Regions from separate parts of the Aquimarina sp. AD10 genome, predicted to be linked through region 1. Evidence: riboswitches for the same ligand, from Rfam matches in the RefSeq annotation. Region 1 holds a riboswitch; the other holds the start of a gene.
The links. Region 1 has a riboswitch for cobalamin ahead of D1816_RS01185 (TonB-dependent siderophore receptor). Riboswitches for the same ligand answer to the same signal wherever they lie in the genome.

Region 2: linked by a shared signal. The riboswitch ahead of D1816_RS22740 (TonB-dependent receptor) and the one ahead of D1816_RS01185 (TonB-dependent siderophore receptor) in region 1 are both predicted to bind cobalamin.

The regions. Positions count from the first base shown of each region.
Region 1 covers NZ_CP031965.1:339,614-347,811, reverse strand. Annotated here, with positions in the region: gene D1816_RS01210 (DUF4252 domain-containing protein) at 1-417, opposite strand, end outside; gene D1816_RS01205 (hypothetical protein) at 475-909, opposite strand; gene D1816_RS01200 (RNA polymerase sigma factor) at 896-1,405, opposite strand; gene D1816_RS01195 (S41 family peptidase) at 1,539-2,927, shown strand; gene D1816_RS01190 (S41 family peptidase) at 3,030-4,520, shown strand; gene D1816_RS01185 (TonB-dependent siderophore receptor) at 4,590-6,533, opposite strand; cobalamin riboswitch at 6,610-6,906, opposite strand; gene D1816_RS01180 (bifunctional adenosylcobinamide kinase/adenosylcobinamide-phosphate guanylyltransferase) at 6,986-7,498, shown strand; gene cobT (nicotinate-nucleotide--dimethylbenzimidazole phosphoribosyltransferase) at 7,509-8,198, shown strand, end outside.
Region 2 covers NZ_CP031965.1:5,465,636-5,473,833, reverse strand. Annotated here, with positions in the region: gene cobA (uroporphyrinogen-III C-methyltransferase) at 1-26, opposite strand, end outside; gene D1816_RS22750 (NAD(P)-binding domain-containing protein) at 29-841, opposite strand; gene D1816_RS22745 (ferredoxin) at 882-1,718, opposite strand; gene D1816_RS22740 (TonB-dependent receptor) at 1,721-3,979, opposite strand; cobalamin riboswitch at 4,117-4,304, opposite strand; gene D1816_RS22735 (AAA family ATPase) at 4,317-4,841, opposite strand; gene cbiB (adenosylcobinamide-phosphate synthase CbiB) at 4,834-5,766, opposite strand; gene D1816_RS22725 (histidinol-phosphate transaminase) at 5,748-6,770, opposite strand; gene D1816_RS22720 (cobyric acid synthase) at 6,770-8,198, opposite strand, start outside.

The DNA.
Region 1 (8,198 bases):
ACCATCTTTTTTATCATTTCCTTCTAGATACATAAATAACTCACTTACATAGTCATCGGTACTACCTGGCTTTATATAAAATTTTATATTTTCGCCATCATCACTTTTAACACGCATCAATTCGTCTAAAGAAGAACTTTTTAAGTAGTTTCCTACGTCTCCTTGCATTTTCTGACTTATCTCTTTATTATCTGTGATAAATACTTTAATATTATTAATATTTTCTACCAAGTTTAGATATTCTTGAGTTTCTTTATCAGAACTTTCGAAATCAATTTTACTTAATAGTTTAAACATTTTGTTGGTGATCACCATAGAGGTAACGTCACTCATGTTTTCATATTTATCAAAATAACTTTGTGCATTAGACACATATGGTAATACAGCCAGTACTAAAATAATTGCTAACTTTTTCATATTTCTTAATTTAAATTACCTCGAAGTTAATCGAGATCGTTGTTTGTGTTTGTGTTTCTATTTTATAAATTTACTTTTAGTGTTTTCAAATTCCTTCAGGTACACTAACCCCTGCTTACCCTCATTCATATATTGAGAAACCATACTGAGGATCTTTTTGGTTTCCTGCAATGCTATTTCTGGATCTTCAAACGTATCTACTTTTTCAGGAGGCGGATTAGTTCTTGTTAAAAACAAGCCTGTAATCAAAGCGATAGATGCCGCCATGCCAACCCAAGCAAACTTAGGTCTGTTACGAGTTTTTAGTTTTAGATCCCTAGTAGCAGTTATGGTGCTTTCTTCAGAAAAATACTGAAACAAATCTCTATATCTCTCGAGGTGTGACGGCACAGTTTCTCTGGTAAAATAAACCTTTAATTCTTTTTCTTCAGAAATGGTCGTTTCACCCTCAAAATACTTTTCGAGTAATTTTTCTATGTTAGACAACTCCATAATTGTGTTTTTTTAATAATTCTTCTCTAATTTTTTTTCTTCCTCTTGATAATGCTACTCGAACGGCTGTTTCATTTAGGCCAAGCATATCTGCAATCTCGGCATTATCATATTGTTCTATATCTCTAAGCTGGATAATCATTCGTTGTTGTTCTGGCAGATCATTCATAATTTTACCAACCCAATCTAAACTATCCTTAGCTTCTACTTGTCTTTGTAACGAAGGTCTTTCATCCTTATAATTACTATGTACAATTTTTAGATTTCCAGTTTCTTTTGCTTTAAGCTTATCATAACAGTAATTTTTAGTCATCGTCATAGCAAAGGCTTCTACATTCTTATACTCTTCTATCTTCTTTTTATTTTTCCATAGCTTTAGCAATACTTCTTGTGTTGCATCTTCAGCCTCTTCATTACTAACCAATAAACGCTTAGCCAACCTAAATAGTTTGTCCTTAAATCCATTAGTTAATGTTATAAATACTCTTTCTTTCATTTTTTGGTTGGTTGCATTAAAACTTTGTCAGCTTTATACTAGGGAGACGACTATACATATAATTTGTTACAATCTTTTTTAAAATAATAATAAAGTAGTTACTTTTAGCGCTATATAGTTAAGAGAAGTCATTATGAAATACCTCAAGTCCTTTACAATATTGTTTCTGTGTAGTAGTTTCCTTTCTGGATGCTTTAATGATAATGATGATGTACTAAGAATATCAAGCACTACCGAAATTAATAGTTTTATATGGAGAGGTATGAATAATTTTTATTTATACAAAGCCGATGTTCCTGATTTAGCAAATAATCGTTTTTCTTCTGATCAAGCTTTCACTACATTCTTAGATGGGTTTAATTCGCCTGAAGCTATTTTTGATGCATTGCAATCTGATGTAGATGAATTTAGTTTTTTAGTAAGTGATTATATTGCTCTAGAACAATCTTTTGATGGAATTACGCGAAATAACGGAATGGAATTTGGTCTAGTGGGCTATCCAAATGATGATACTAATGTTTTTGGATATGTGCGTTATGTTCTTCCTAATACTGATGCAGAGGATAAAGGAGTCAAAAGAGGAGATGTTTTTAATACTATTGATGGTACACAGATCACTCGACAAAACTTTAGACAACTAATAGCTCCTGATAACTATACAATTGGATTAGCTACTTTTGATGGCACTACAGTCACACCAACTACCAATACAATCTCTCTTACAAAAGTGCAGTATACCGAAAACCCTGTTTTTATTACAAAAACTATTGATGTTGGTGGCAACCCTGTAGGGTATTTAATGTATAACGGCTTTACAGCCGATTTTGATTCTCAATTGAATGCTGCTTTTACACAACTCAAAGCAGATAATGTAACAGATTTAATCTTAGACCTAAGATATAATGGTGGGGGTTCTGTAACTTCTGCTATTGATTTATCAAGTATGATTACAGGACAGTTTAATGGTCAAGTTTTTTCTACAGAAGAGTGGAACGCAGACTTAAATGGTGAACGTGGAAGTACCAATCTTTTTGATAATCGAATTAGAAATGGTGAGGATATTAGCAGTTTAGGGTTATCTAGGGTATATATTTTGACCACTAGGGGTTCTGCCTCTGCTAGTGAACTTGTTATAAATGGATTAGACCCTTATATCAATGTTATCCAAGTAGGATCAACTTCTAGAGGAAAATTTCAAGCTTCAATAACTATATATGATTCTCCAAATTTTAGGCGATTAGGAGCAAATATTGGGCATAGGTATGCGATGCAACCATTGGTACTTAGGTCTATTAATTCTGTAGGTTTCACAGATTACTTCAGCGGGTTTACACCTGAAATAGAAATTGCAGAAGATTTTTCTAATCTAGGCATTCTTGGCGATCCTAACGAACCTCTTTTAAAAGCCGCAATAGATAATATTTCTGGTACCAGAAATGCAAAAGCGTATTTCACAGAGCAACTAGAAAGTTTGGGTAATAGTAATATGTTAAACCCTGATTACGAACTTATGTACAAATAAGTATTATACTGGTATAATTATTGTTGTAGTTCTTAAAATTCTAAGAATACTCAAAAAAAGAGTATTTTAGCTTAAAAAAGTAACACATTTTAACATAACTCAATGAAAAAGGAAATATTTAGAGCCGCAGTACTAGTATTCACATTTTTATTTCTCGTCTCTTGTTCTAGTGATGATGACAGCACCCCAGGAGGTGGTAATGAACAAGAAATAAATAACCCAGATCAAGGATTAGACGCTTTTATATGGCGTGGTATGAATGCTTATTATCTATATAAAGAAAGTGTAAATGATTTGGCTAATAATAGGTTTACTACAGATCAAGAATTGTTTCAATTCTTAAGTACATTTTCTTCACCCGAAGAAGTGTATGAAGGTTTGAAATCTACAAACCCACGAGATAGGTTTAGTTTTATAGTAGATGATTATATAGCTCTTGAGCAATCGTTTAGTGGTGTCTCTAAAAGTAATGGACTAAATTTTAGGTTAAGTCTCGTTTCAGATACTTCTGATGATGTAATTGGTTTTGTACGTTATGTTCTACCAGGAACCGATGCTGAAGCTAAAGGCCTTAAAAGAGGGGATATTTTTAATGCTATTGACGGTGTTAAAATGACTAGAAGTACAGATTTTAATGCCGCTTTCGGAAAAGATTCATATAATCTAAGTTTAGCAACTTTTAATGGAACAAACTTTGTTCCTACAGGAACAACTGTTGATTTAAATAAAGTAGAATATACAGAAAACCCAATATTAATATCTAAAACCTTAGATTATAAGGGTCAAAAAATTGGCTATATGATGTATAATTCATTTGTAGCTAATTTTGATGAGCAACTTAATACTGCATTTGCGCAATTTAAAGCAGATGGTATTACAGACTTAATTCTTGATCTTAGATATAATGGAGGTGGACGAGTATCTAGTGCAGTACTTTTATCAAGTTTAGTTACTGGACAGTTTGCTGATAAAGTCTTTTCTAAGCGAATCTTTAACTCTGAATTACAAGCTCAATTTGAGGCTGGTGATCCTGAAGATCTTATTAATAGATTTGTCGACAAAACATTAAGTGACACTCCCATAAATAGTTTAGGTCTAACAAAATTACATGTACTAACAGCCGATGGTACCGCATCTGCTAGTGAATTAGTAATTAATGGCCTTGAACCTTATATTGATGTTGTACAGATTGGAGATACTACGACAGGTAAATTTCAAGCTTCAGTTACACTTTATGATTCTCCTAGTCTTTTGAGTAAAGATGGTGTAAGTACAGCACATACCTATGCTATCCAACCACTAATATTAAAATCGGCAAATGCAAATGATGTTTCTGATTTTGTGAATGGACTAACACCCGATGTACCTTTCACAGAGAGGGTTCTTAATTTAGGAACTCTTGGAGAAGTTGAAGAGCCATTATTAAAAGCTGCTTTGGATTTTATTGTAGATGGTACAATACCTGCTGCTGCATTAAACAAAAGTGCTGATCCGCTTAAAATGCTTAATTGGGAGACACAATCATTATCTCCAGCATATCAAAAAATGTATATTGACAATATTCCTTTCTCTACTTTTGAAGAGAAAGAATAAACTTCAATTTTTAAATACAAAAAAGTCCTGAGCAAAACTCAGGACTTTTTTTATACTTAATTCTTATCGTTAAAAAGTAAGATTAAATCCTAATTTTGCATTTCTTCCTCTTGTACTAAATCCAAAAACTTCTTGATATTCTTCATTCGTTATATTATTCAATGCCGCAAATACGGTTAAATTATCCATCAATTTATGATTAATATAAAAATCTAATAATCCGAAATTATCCAGAGTCACTTGTGCTGGGGCAAAAGTAATAGGGTCTGGGTTAGAAAAATCATTATCTGATCGCTCGGTATTGTATTGGTAATTTAAAGAGGTATAGGTCTTGTCGTTTAATTGGTACCCTATATTTGCATTAACCATATGCTCAGGAATTCTAATGTTATCATCTAACTTACCAATATTTGTATAGGTATAATTACTCTTTATAAACAACTTGTCATCTAAAACTGTAGCTGATAATTCTAATTCTACACCATCTACCTTTATATCATTGACTGAGTTTAAATTTACAAATGTATTTGGGTCAAAAGTGATAAAATTCTCCGAAGTACGATTAAAATACACAAGACTTACCAATGCTCTTTTTGCATGAGATAGTTCTACTCCTACTTCTAACGTTCTGCTTTCTTCAGGCTCAAGGTCTACATTCCCGCTACCAAATGCTGTATCATATAATTGAAACAAAGAAGGCGTTATATAAGCAGAACTATATGAAGCCAATCCTTTGATATAATTACTTCCAAATGTATGTACATAAGATGGATTAAGATTATACACTAATTGACTACCATATACACTATGGATATTAAGTCTAGCTCCTGCATTTACATTTAGTCCAAAATCAGATGCATAAACAAAATTTGCATAAGGATCAATAATATCAAACTCTGCATTATCATCACTTATCGTTTCAACTAGATCTGAAGTACCGAAAGGAATACTTAATAAATTAAAGTCGCTATATGAACCATTTGCCCCTATAACCGTATAAAATGTATTATCAATTTTGTATTTGTTATAAATATCAAATGTAAATACATCTGCTTCATATTTTGAAGGAAAACTTGATTGTGTAAGATCTCTTTCTAATTTTGCTATACTATTTGTAAAAGTAACACTACCATTAGGATATTTAATTTCCCAAAAAGAACCTGCTCTTAATTGTTTACTCTCAAATTCATTATCTCCATCTAAGCCTGCTCCTGCATCAAATTCATTGGTATATTGATCTAAGTTTCCAAAAAAATGAAATTTGAAATTGGTATTCCATTGATATCCAACTTTTGCATACACATTAAATTTTGAAAAAGCATCGGTCTCTGCTCCTTCTGCCTCTGCAGTAGACAATCCATCTGCAAATTGATTACTAAAACTAGTTAAGTAACTTACTTTTCCTAAAGTTCCATTAATAGAAGCTAGATTAACAAACTCATTAATATCATAATCTTGATCATCTTGAGATTGATTAGTCCCTATTGTAGATTGAAAGCTTGCAGCAATCTTTTCTTTACTCTCTCCTTTTGTAGTAATATTAATTACTGCACTCGCTGCTCCTGATCCATAAAGGGTACTGGATGCACCTTTTAGGATTTCTATTTCTTTGATTTGATTTACAGATAATAATCTTAAATCAAAATCTCCAGCAGAAGATGAAGGATCACTAACCGTCACGCCATCTACTCTTATTACAACTTGACGATTTCTTCCTCCTCGAACATAAACCCCTAAGTTCTGTCCGGCAGCACCTCCGCTACCATTAATAAATACTCCTGCGGTTCTTGTAAGTACTGTAGCTACAGACTCTCCTTGACTTCGTTCTAATTCTTTTGAAGTAATTTTAGTGATTACTTTACCACTTTGTTCTCGTTTTAGATTAAATTTAGAATCAGAAATAACCACTTCTTCTAGTTCATTAACCTTCTCTTCAGACGTTGCCTCTTGCCCTGTTAAATACGAAGATCCCAGCATCAAAAATGCTGCTCCAAAAAACATCTTTTTGTTCATTACTTAAATACTTATTTTTTACAATAACCGGAAAAAAGTATGCAGTTTACCCATACCCAAACTATTATCCCGACAGTTTGACTTATCGAATTAAGGCAGGTCTCCTGGCTTGCGTTTTGTTATTTACCTTCCCGTTTAACTAACATATATTAGTGCATACAGTGGTTTAAAGAATTATAACAAACACCAATTAATACTATAATTGGCTAAGCTTACAGTTGCGGGAACAGCTCAGGTCTTTTAATTTACTATACAAGTTTTAAGAGTATTGAATTAAAAATTCAAGTTTAGTGTTTACAGTATATTTTTCCTGATTCCCTTTTAATCTTAACTCTTATTCAAAGAGTTAAGAACCAAAATTCTGCGCGAATGTATTATATTTTATGGAAATTGAGATTACTTTAACAAATAAATAATGTATTCAATTAACTTTGCTTTCTTAAAAAAAGCAAATGTTACATTACATTACAGGAGGAGAGCGATCTGGAAAAAGTAGTTATGCACAGAATCTGGCCCTGCAACTGTCACCCACACCTTACTATTTGGCAACATCTAGAATATGGGACGAAAATCATCGGCAACGTATAGATAGGCATGTTGCTGATCGTGACCAACGTTGGATTTCTATTGAAGAAGAAAAAGAAATCTCTAAAGTAATTGTAGAGAATAGTGTTGTCGTGATTGATTGTGTTACTCTATGGCTGACAAATTATTTTGTAGATACTCAAAATAATGTACAAGAATCTTTAGCACTGGCTAAAGAAGAGTTTTATAAACTTTTACAGAAAAAAGCCACAATCATTATTATATCTAATGAAATTGGTATGGGAGTTCATGCCACCACAGAAGTAGGTAGAAAATTTACAGAACTACAAGGTTGGATGAACCAACATATTGCAAAACATGCAGATAAGGCCACACTTATGATATCTGGAATACCTGTAGAAATCAAAAACAATAACTAACCAAACGTACATGGATTTTAAAATTAAATCTGTTTCAAATAAAAATCTAGCAGAAGCACTTCAATCAAAAATAGATCAAAAAACCAAACCTATTGGTGCTCTTGGCACTTTAGAAAAGATCGCTTTGCAGATAGGGTTAATTCAAGGTACAGATCGGCCTATTTTAAAAAACCCAACCATTGCAGTCTTTGCAGGGGATCATGGGATTGCTAAAAAGGGAGAAGTAAATCCTTACCCCCAAGAAGTAACAGCACAAATGGTCTATAATTTTTTAAATAAAGGTGCCGCAATAAACGTTTTTTGTACCCAGAATAATATTGATCTGCACATTATTGATGCAGGTGTTAATCATAACTTTAATGGGATTTCTGATCTTATTGATGCCAAAATAGATTATGGCACTCAAAATTACCAAGAAGTTCCAGCCATGACCAAAGTACAATATGAAAACGCTTTAAAAAAAGGAGGAGATATTGCTAAACAGATTTTTCATAACGATTGTAATAGTATTGGTTTCGGTGAAATGGGAATTGGTAATACATCTGCCGCGTCCCTATTAATGTCATACTTCACGGATACTCCAGTTGCAGAATGTGTTGGCGCCGGAACAGGTTTACAACCTGAATCCATTACTATTAAACAACAAATCTTATCTGAAGTATACCATAAACATAATCCTACTTCACCTCAAGAAGCACTC
Region 2 (8,198 bases), 960 kb from region 1:
GCGCCTACGATTGCTACAGCATGCATTATTAGATCAGTTTTAAAGGGTCTGGATATTTATATTCAAAGCCCAATAAGGTTTTACTTTTTGTATTTGATATGATTTTATAGACTATCGTTTCCTGTTTTATAAAACTTGGTGGTGTTAATCCTATATTTCTAGCCGCAATAGTATAGAACTCTTTTCGTAAAGGGTGCTGATCTGCACAACCGTTAATGATCTCTCCCCAACTATTTTTTTCTATCACAGCAAGTATTAGTCTGATACAATCATCTCTATGAATTACATTAATAGGCGCATCTCCGTTAAGTACCTCTTTTTTATTGGCTAAAAATCTACCTGGTAAGCGATCGTACCCTATTAACCCACAAAATCGAATTATGGTTAAGCGTTCTCCCAATTGTTCTTGTAAGAGTTTTTCGACAGCAGCAACTGCCAATCCAGATGCTTTCTCAGGTTGGACATAAATCGTTTCAAAAACCTCATCATTTGTATTTTGATATACAGAAGTTGAACTAATAAAAATAACTTTTTGAGTGTTTGAAATATAAGGTAATATGCTTGCTATTTGTTGCGTATATACCTGTAGTATATTTGGAATTCTTTTAGGAGGAAAGTTAACAACAATGATCTCGCTATCTTTTAAAAAATCTTTAGATACCTCTTGATTAGCTTCTCCTAATTTTAGTAAAAAAGGCATAATTCCTTCTTCTTCTAATTCAGAAATTTTAGTTGCTGTTGTTGTAGATCCTTTCACATTAATTCCTTTGGACACTAAATCAACAGCCAATGGCAATCCTAGCCACCCACAACCCAATATACTTATCTGTTTACTATTCACGTGCTCAAGTTTTAAAAATCAAATTACTTCAAAACGAGGATTAAAATTTATTTACACTTAGATCATCTTCTATTCGAATATTATCTATTTGCATAGACAAATATATAGTAAGCAGATGCTCCCATGTACTATTATCTTCTTCTTTAATCCAAAATGAAGCCAAGTGTTTTCCTTTTTTATTTTTAAGACGTAACACCTTGGTAAAGATAGTTTTTTTTCTTTGCCAGATAACTTCTGCAATACTTACTTTACGATCAGCTATATCTTCTGCTATATCCTTTGGAATACCCGCAATAGTAAGTGCTAACTCTAGTTGTTCTCCTGTTATTTTTACTTCATATTTATCATTATAATCTACAGTATGTGGTTGATTAATTACAATGATCTCTCCCGCTCCTATTTGTACGCCTATAGGTCTAGGTTGTTGAAAGAAATATTGAAATAAAGGATATAAATGTTGATCAGAGGCAAAAGCCCTCGCAATTAAAACCTCACCATATTCTATATCTTTTTTATATTTAAATACTGGCGGAGCTACTGTTTTTTCATTTTCTGTTAACAATACCGACCACCCCTCTTTAAATAAAAGATATTCTTCTTGTGGTTGCTCTTTTTCTACATGAGATTTCACAATAGCTACAGCCTTTTCTGGAGTAACATTTTTATACCAAAAATTACCCGGTTGTACGATCCAGGTTGGTGCATCCTCACACCTACCATTGCATCTTGTTTTTATGGTATGTGTTTCATCCCATACTCCTTGATTACGAAGGTATGCTCTAGCTTCTCTTACTGCTACTTCGCTTTTTGCTTTTTGACAAGATCCTCCATCACAAAATTGAAATGTTGTCGATACTTTAGGTATATTTTTTCCCATAATTAAAAGAAATATGTTAGACTTAATTTGGCTGAAAAAGGTGTTCCTGGTGTAAAATGAAAATCATCGACTGGAGCCGCTTCACCCTGAAGTTGAGAAGCATCATAAAATATAGCTTCTACCCAATCTTGATTAAAAATATTTTCTATAGACAACCCTATTTCATATTTGGGTTTTGTATAATTCATGACAAAATCTCCTAGAAAATATGCATCTGCACTTACAGATTCATCCTCTAGTAATGGACGCTCTGCTAAATACCTATATCGTAACGAACTTTTTATCCCGTTTGGTAATTTCAGAGTTATCCCACCGGTAGAAGTAAAACGAGGAGCAGAGGGTATTTTATTTGCCTCTTGTGGTTCATCTAATAAAGTTCCGTAACTATAATTCATATTAGTATCAAACCATAAATATGATCTTGGTTGATAATGCAACGATAAATCTCCACCCACTCGTTCAGAGCGGCCTCTATTTTCGAACTCAGGAGAATCGGTAATAAAAACAAATTCTGCATCACTTTGTATATACCATCCCGTAAGATTGGTTAGTATATGTTTTCCTATTTTAAACTCTACTCCTAGATCATATCCAACTGCCTTTGGCAATGGATCAATAGAAGGGTCTTTTATAACTGTTTGCGTATAATTAGAATGGAATCCAGAACTTGCCTTGGCATACAACTGAACGTTAGGAGCTATATCGTAGTATACACTAAATTTAGGACTAAGTCGAAAAGCATTTTCGTTTCCGGTACCTTGCACAGGGAGAATATCTTCTAAATCAAAATTAAAATAATCACCTCTTAACCCCATTAATATTCTAAAACGCTCATTGATATGAAGCAATTCTTCTGCATACAAACTATAATTGGTTTCTTTTACTCTAAATCGGTTAACTGATTCTAAAAATACTCTTCTAACTCCTCTATTTAATCCCAGTCTATTGTCATTATATTGAACTCCTAAGCCAAATTTTGTTTTACTTTCAAATGACCCAATCATACTTTTTAAAGATAAGATCCCTGAATATCCAAAAATATTTCTGTATTCGAATTGATGTATCATATCCCCATTAACAGGATCATTTTGAAAAAAGCTAAAATTGGAGTATAAATTAAAATCGTTAGACACGTAGTATAATTGATTGTTAAGAACCATATTTTCATTAAGTTCAGAACTTAGTTGTATAGTACCATGAATTCTTTTTGTATCTCCTCCTTCACTATCGTCTATCGCTCCGTACCTGCCTATCAAACCAGATTGCACTGCTCGCAATGGAATTTGCCCTGAGGCATTCCAATCGCTATGAAATGTAGATATTGAGGTGACTAATGTATTTGTATCATTAATATCTGCAGTATATTTAGAAAAAGTATTTAACCTTCTTAAATCCTGAGGAGTATCAAAAAAACTTCTATTATAAGTACCTTCTATAGCAATGTATGCGTTCTCATAGTTTTTGGTCAAAAAATTCTTCTGATCTAATAAGGTAACCATACCTAAAGCACGAACATAGTCATATTGACCATACTCTAATTTCACTAAATTCTTATTCAATCTACTTTTAGTTCTATAAGAGGCAGCTCCAGAAACCCCAAAATTACCAATAGATGTCTTATGCGGCCCCTTATAATAACTTGCATCACCAACAGTTTCAGGAATAAGAAAATGTAAATCAGCATATCCTTGTCCATGCGCATGCGATGTTAAGTTTATTGGTATATCATCAACAAAAACTGCAAAATCAGTACCATGATCATTATCAAAGCCTCTTAAAAATATTTGTTCGGCTTTACCTCCTCCAGCATGTTGCGCTATAAATAATCCAGGAACTGTTCTCAGTAAATCTTGTGCACTTGTAATAGGTCTTAATTTTAAAGAGAGTTTAGAAACAGTATGTTCATCAATTTCTTTTTCTTTATCTGATTCGATAATAATCTCAGATAAAATGGTTTCAGAACGCTTTAACCCAACATAAAGGGGCTGTAATTCTTCTTCTAGTTGTATTTTTTTTGAAACCGTAGTGAAACCAACTGCAGAAAACTCAATAATGTATTGGCCTTTAGGTAATCTAATAGAATATTCTCCATCACTATTGGTACTAGTTCCTATGTTTTGCTGTGAAACTGTTACAGAAACGTCCGAAATACTTAAACCTGTAGTATTTTCTTTTACAATACCTTTTACAATACTTTGTGATTGTGAAAAACCAAATAAGTTCATCAACAAAAATACACTGCATAATGTGTGTTTTTTCATCTGTGAAAAAATCGTAATTAAGCAGGAAAAGTTTTAGAAATAGAAAAATAAAGTTCAAAAGACATAAGTGTTATATCTTTTTTAAAAGTCAAAAACCCATACTTTATTCTAAAATATCCAACTCTTTACCCGAGAGTTTATATTAAAAATTATATGGCAGGTCTCCTGACTTACGTATTACTATCGCCTTCCCATATACAGTATACAGTGGCATTTTTGACAGTAATTCTTGAAACGTATTACAGTTGCGGGAACAGTTTTGGATTCTCACCAAATTCCCTTTTAATCTCGTATCACTACAAGAACCATTAATCCGCAGCGAATATAATTGTTTTGCTTAAATAATAGATCGAATAAAATCTACACGTTTTGTTAAAGTTACTTTAGGCAAGATTTTAACACAAAAATTAAGGTTTTGATAAACTTCTATAAGATGCTTATGAATATGCTTAGCTTCTTGAAAAGACTGAGGACGTTGCGGATCATTTGTGTAAATTTCTTTCCAGGGAGGTGCCAAAAAAATGATGGGTTCATAATGAGTATCAAACGGAAAATTCGACAAATACTTTGGTATTGATAATGATCTAGCGTTTAAATATGCGATTGTATCTGGTAACCCACGATCTATAAAAGTATTTTGTTCTACGGGATTAGTTAATTCTTTAATGGTTTGTGTATATACCAGATCTACAAAACCAGAAACGTCTCCCCAAGGTGTTTTATTTCCGTTTACTTTTTGTTGACCTTTTATTATTTTCCTGGATATTTCTTCATAACATAAATATCCCCTTTCATTTAATTCATTAATCAAGCTTGTTTTTCCTGTTCCAGGAGCACCAGTTATAATATATTTTTTATGCATAATAAAAATAAAAAAAACAGCAGATCATAGCTATAAAAACAAAGGTCACTTTTTGATTAATTCTTGTCACTATCTTTATTTCATGATCCATTAATACTCTTTCATTTACTCCTATATAGGGTTTCTCTACTAGTTTTCCATGATAATAATTAGGCCCTCCAAATCTACAATTTAGAATTGCTGCCAGGGCAGCTTCTGGATACCCTGCATTTGGACTAGAATGTTGTTTTCCATACTTTAAAACAAAAGAGATTTTATGAAGCTTGAAAGTCACTACCAACATCAAAAAAGCAGTTATTCGAGATGGTAGATAATTAACAATATCGTCTAACTTGGCAGCAAATTTTCCAAAATTAATATATCGATCATTTTTATATCCGATCATAGAATCTAATGTATTGATCATTTTATATCCCATTGCTCCAGGAACACCTAAAACCGCATAATAAAATAATGGTGCAATCACTCCATCACTTAAATTTTCTGACATGGTTTCAAAAACTGCTGCTTTTATTTGTTGTTCATTTAATTGATCAGTTTCTCTACCTACAATCCAAGATAATCGGTTTCGTCCTTTTTCTAGGCTTTGCGCTAAAGCTTTAAAGACTGCTTTACCCTCACTAATCAAGCTCTTATTTGCAAGGGTATAAAACACAAAAACACTTGAAAAAACATAGTAACCTAAGGAATACTCTACTACTATTCTTTGAATACTATAAAAAAATAAGAAAGTAGTACTTGTTAATAGTACTGCAAGTACAGTTCCTTTAAAAAAAACAAAATTGCCTTTATTCATCTTTTTTTCACCAAAAGCAATACTATTTCCGAATAATCGTATTGGATGTGGTAACCATCTTGGATCACCAAATATCAAATCAAGTAAATATCCTAGTACTAAAGGAATTATTAATGGTGTATACTCCATTCTTTTAATGCATTAACTAACAATTCATTTTTTTTTGGATTTTGGCTCGCAATCCTAATATAATTTGCATTTAGGCCTTTAAAATTTGAAGCATCCCGAATTAACAATTTATGAGTGCGTGCTAAATAATCTTTCAATTGTGTTGCATCTGGGTTTTTTAGTTTTACCAAAAAATAATTCGTTTTTGATGGAATAACACTAAAACTATCTAACATATTGATTTGTCGTTGAAGAGATTCACTGTACGCTAACAACATTGCCATATCTGGACACATTTCAGCATAATTATCGAAGATATATTTTCCAGCTTCTATAGCCATTGTATTTACGCTCCATGGCATTTTGGATTGTTGAAGCTTATGTTTAACTTCTGGGTTACACAAAATATAGCCTAGTCTTAATCCTGGAATAGAAAACAATTTGGTTAATGATTTTACAATAATCAGATTATCAAAATCCCTTAAAAGAGAAACACAAGAAGTTATTTGAAAGGTAAAATCTATATAAGCCTCATCGATGATAAAAATTGTATTTGGAAACTTTTTTAATACCTGTTCTATCTCTAAAACTGTGTTGCTAAAACCATCAGGATTATTGGGATTACAAATAAATACCAGATCTTCTTCAAAACTAGTGAGCAACACATCTGTACGCTGAAAAAAAGTTATATCCATTTTATTTTTCGCACAGGCATCATTATATTCAGAAAAAGTAGGTATACCTATTGCAACCTTTTTAGCATAAAATAGAGATGCTATAGTATAAAAAGCTTCTGTAGCACCATTTGTAATCAAAATAGCATCGTTACCTAACCCATGGTGTAAGGCTATTTTTTTTGCTAGTTCGTCTGCATTAGGTGTTGGGTAATTAGCTATACTTGGTAACTGTTCTTTAAGGTAATTAATAAGCCTAATCGATGTTCTTTCAAACCATACATTTGAGCTAAAATTAGCTTCAAATTCGATTTCATATTTATATCCATCATCACCGTGTCCGTAGATCATTATACGTATTGCATTTCAGAAATTATGGTTTCAACATCGATATGCTTTTCTAATAGAGCAGCTAATTTATTATAGTTTTCTTCTTTGTAAGCCTTATAGTCAAAAGAAGTTTCCACTTTTGGAGCTGTAAAATCTTTTAATAAATCCTCTATAACAATTGCGTTGTCTAGTATACCATGAATATAAGTACCCCAACAATTCCCAGACAAGTACCCCTCTGTACCAGTTACACTATAGTTTAATGGACTGGGAATCTCAATGGTAGTCTCACCCATATGGATTTCATATCCCGTTATAACATTAGGATATTCTTTAAAAGAAAAACTACATTGTGTTGTTGTTTTTTCTGCTGTCAATTTTGTAGCTATCGGCAAAATTCCTAGTCCAGGAATTGTTTTAATATCACTCTCTATTCCAAGAGGATCTGCCACAGTATTTCCTAACATTTGATATCCGCCACAAATTCCGATTATATTTTTTTGTAAGCGATGTGCTTCTAAAATAACCTTGGCGATTCCTTTTTCTCTTAGAAACAAAAGATCTTGGATCGTGTTTTTACTTCCTGGTAGTATTATAATATCGGCTTCTGAAATATTCTTGGGATCATTTGAATAGAACAAATGTGTTCTAGCATCTTTTTCTAATACATTAAAGTCTGTATAATTTGATATATATGGTAATAGTACAACGGCTATATTAATGCTTCCGTCACGTGCTTTATTTTTCTTTTTCTCTAATCCAAGAGAGTCTTCTTCTTCAATATATATGTCTTTTGCATAGGGTACAATTCCTAAAACGGGGACTCCAGTTAACTCTTCTAGAATACTTTTTCCTTCTTCAAATAAAGAAACATCCCCTCGAAACTTATTAATGATAATTCCTTTTATCAATTTCTTTTCCCAAGGTTCAAGTAATGCAATAGAACCATAAACACTTGCAAAAACACCTCCTTTATCAATATCTGCAATAAGATACACATCTGCATCTGCAGCATCGGCCATCTTCATATTTACAATATCGCGATCTTTAAGGTTTAGTTCGCTTATACTACCTGCGCCTTCAAGCACTATTGGGGTATATTTTTCATTAAGTCGACCAAATGCTAGTTTGGCTTCTTTAAAAAGTTGCTCTTTATTATTTCCTAAAAAATACTCTTTTGTCGTTTGGTCTCCAATAGGTTTACCATTTAAAACTACTTGTGATTTATGAATCCCTGAAGGTTTTAGTAAAATAGGATTCATATCTGTAGAACATTCGATTTTGCAGGCTTCCGCCTGTACTGCTTGTGCTCTCCCAATTTCGAATCCATCAGGAGTCACAAAACTATTCAGCGACATATTTTGTGCTTTAAATGGTGCAGGAGAATAGCCTTTTTGCCTTAGTAATCTGCATATACCAGTTACTAACATACTTTTACCAACATCTGAG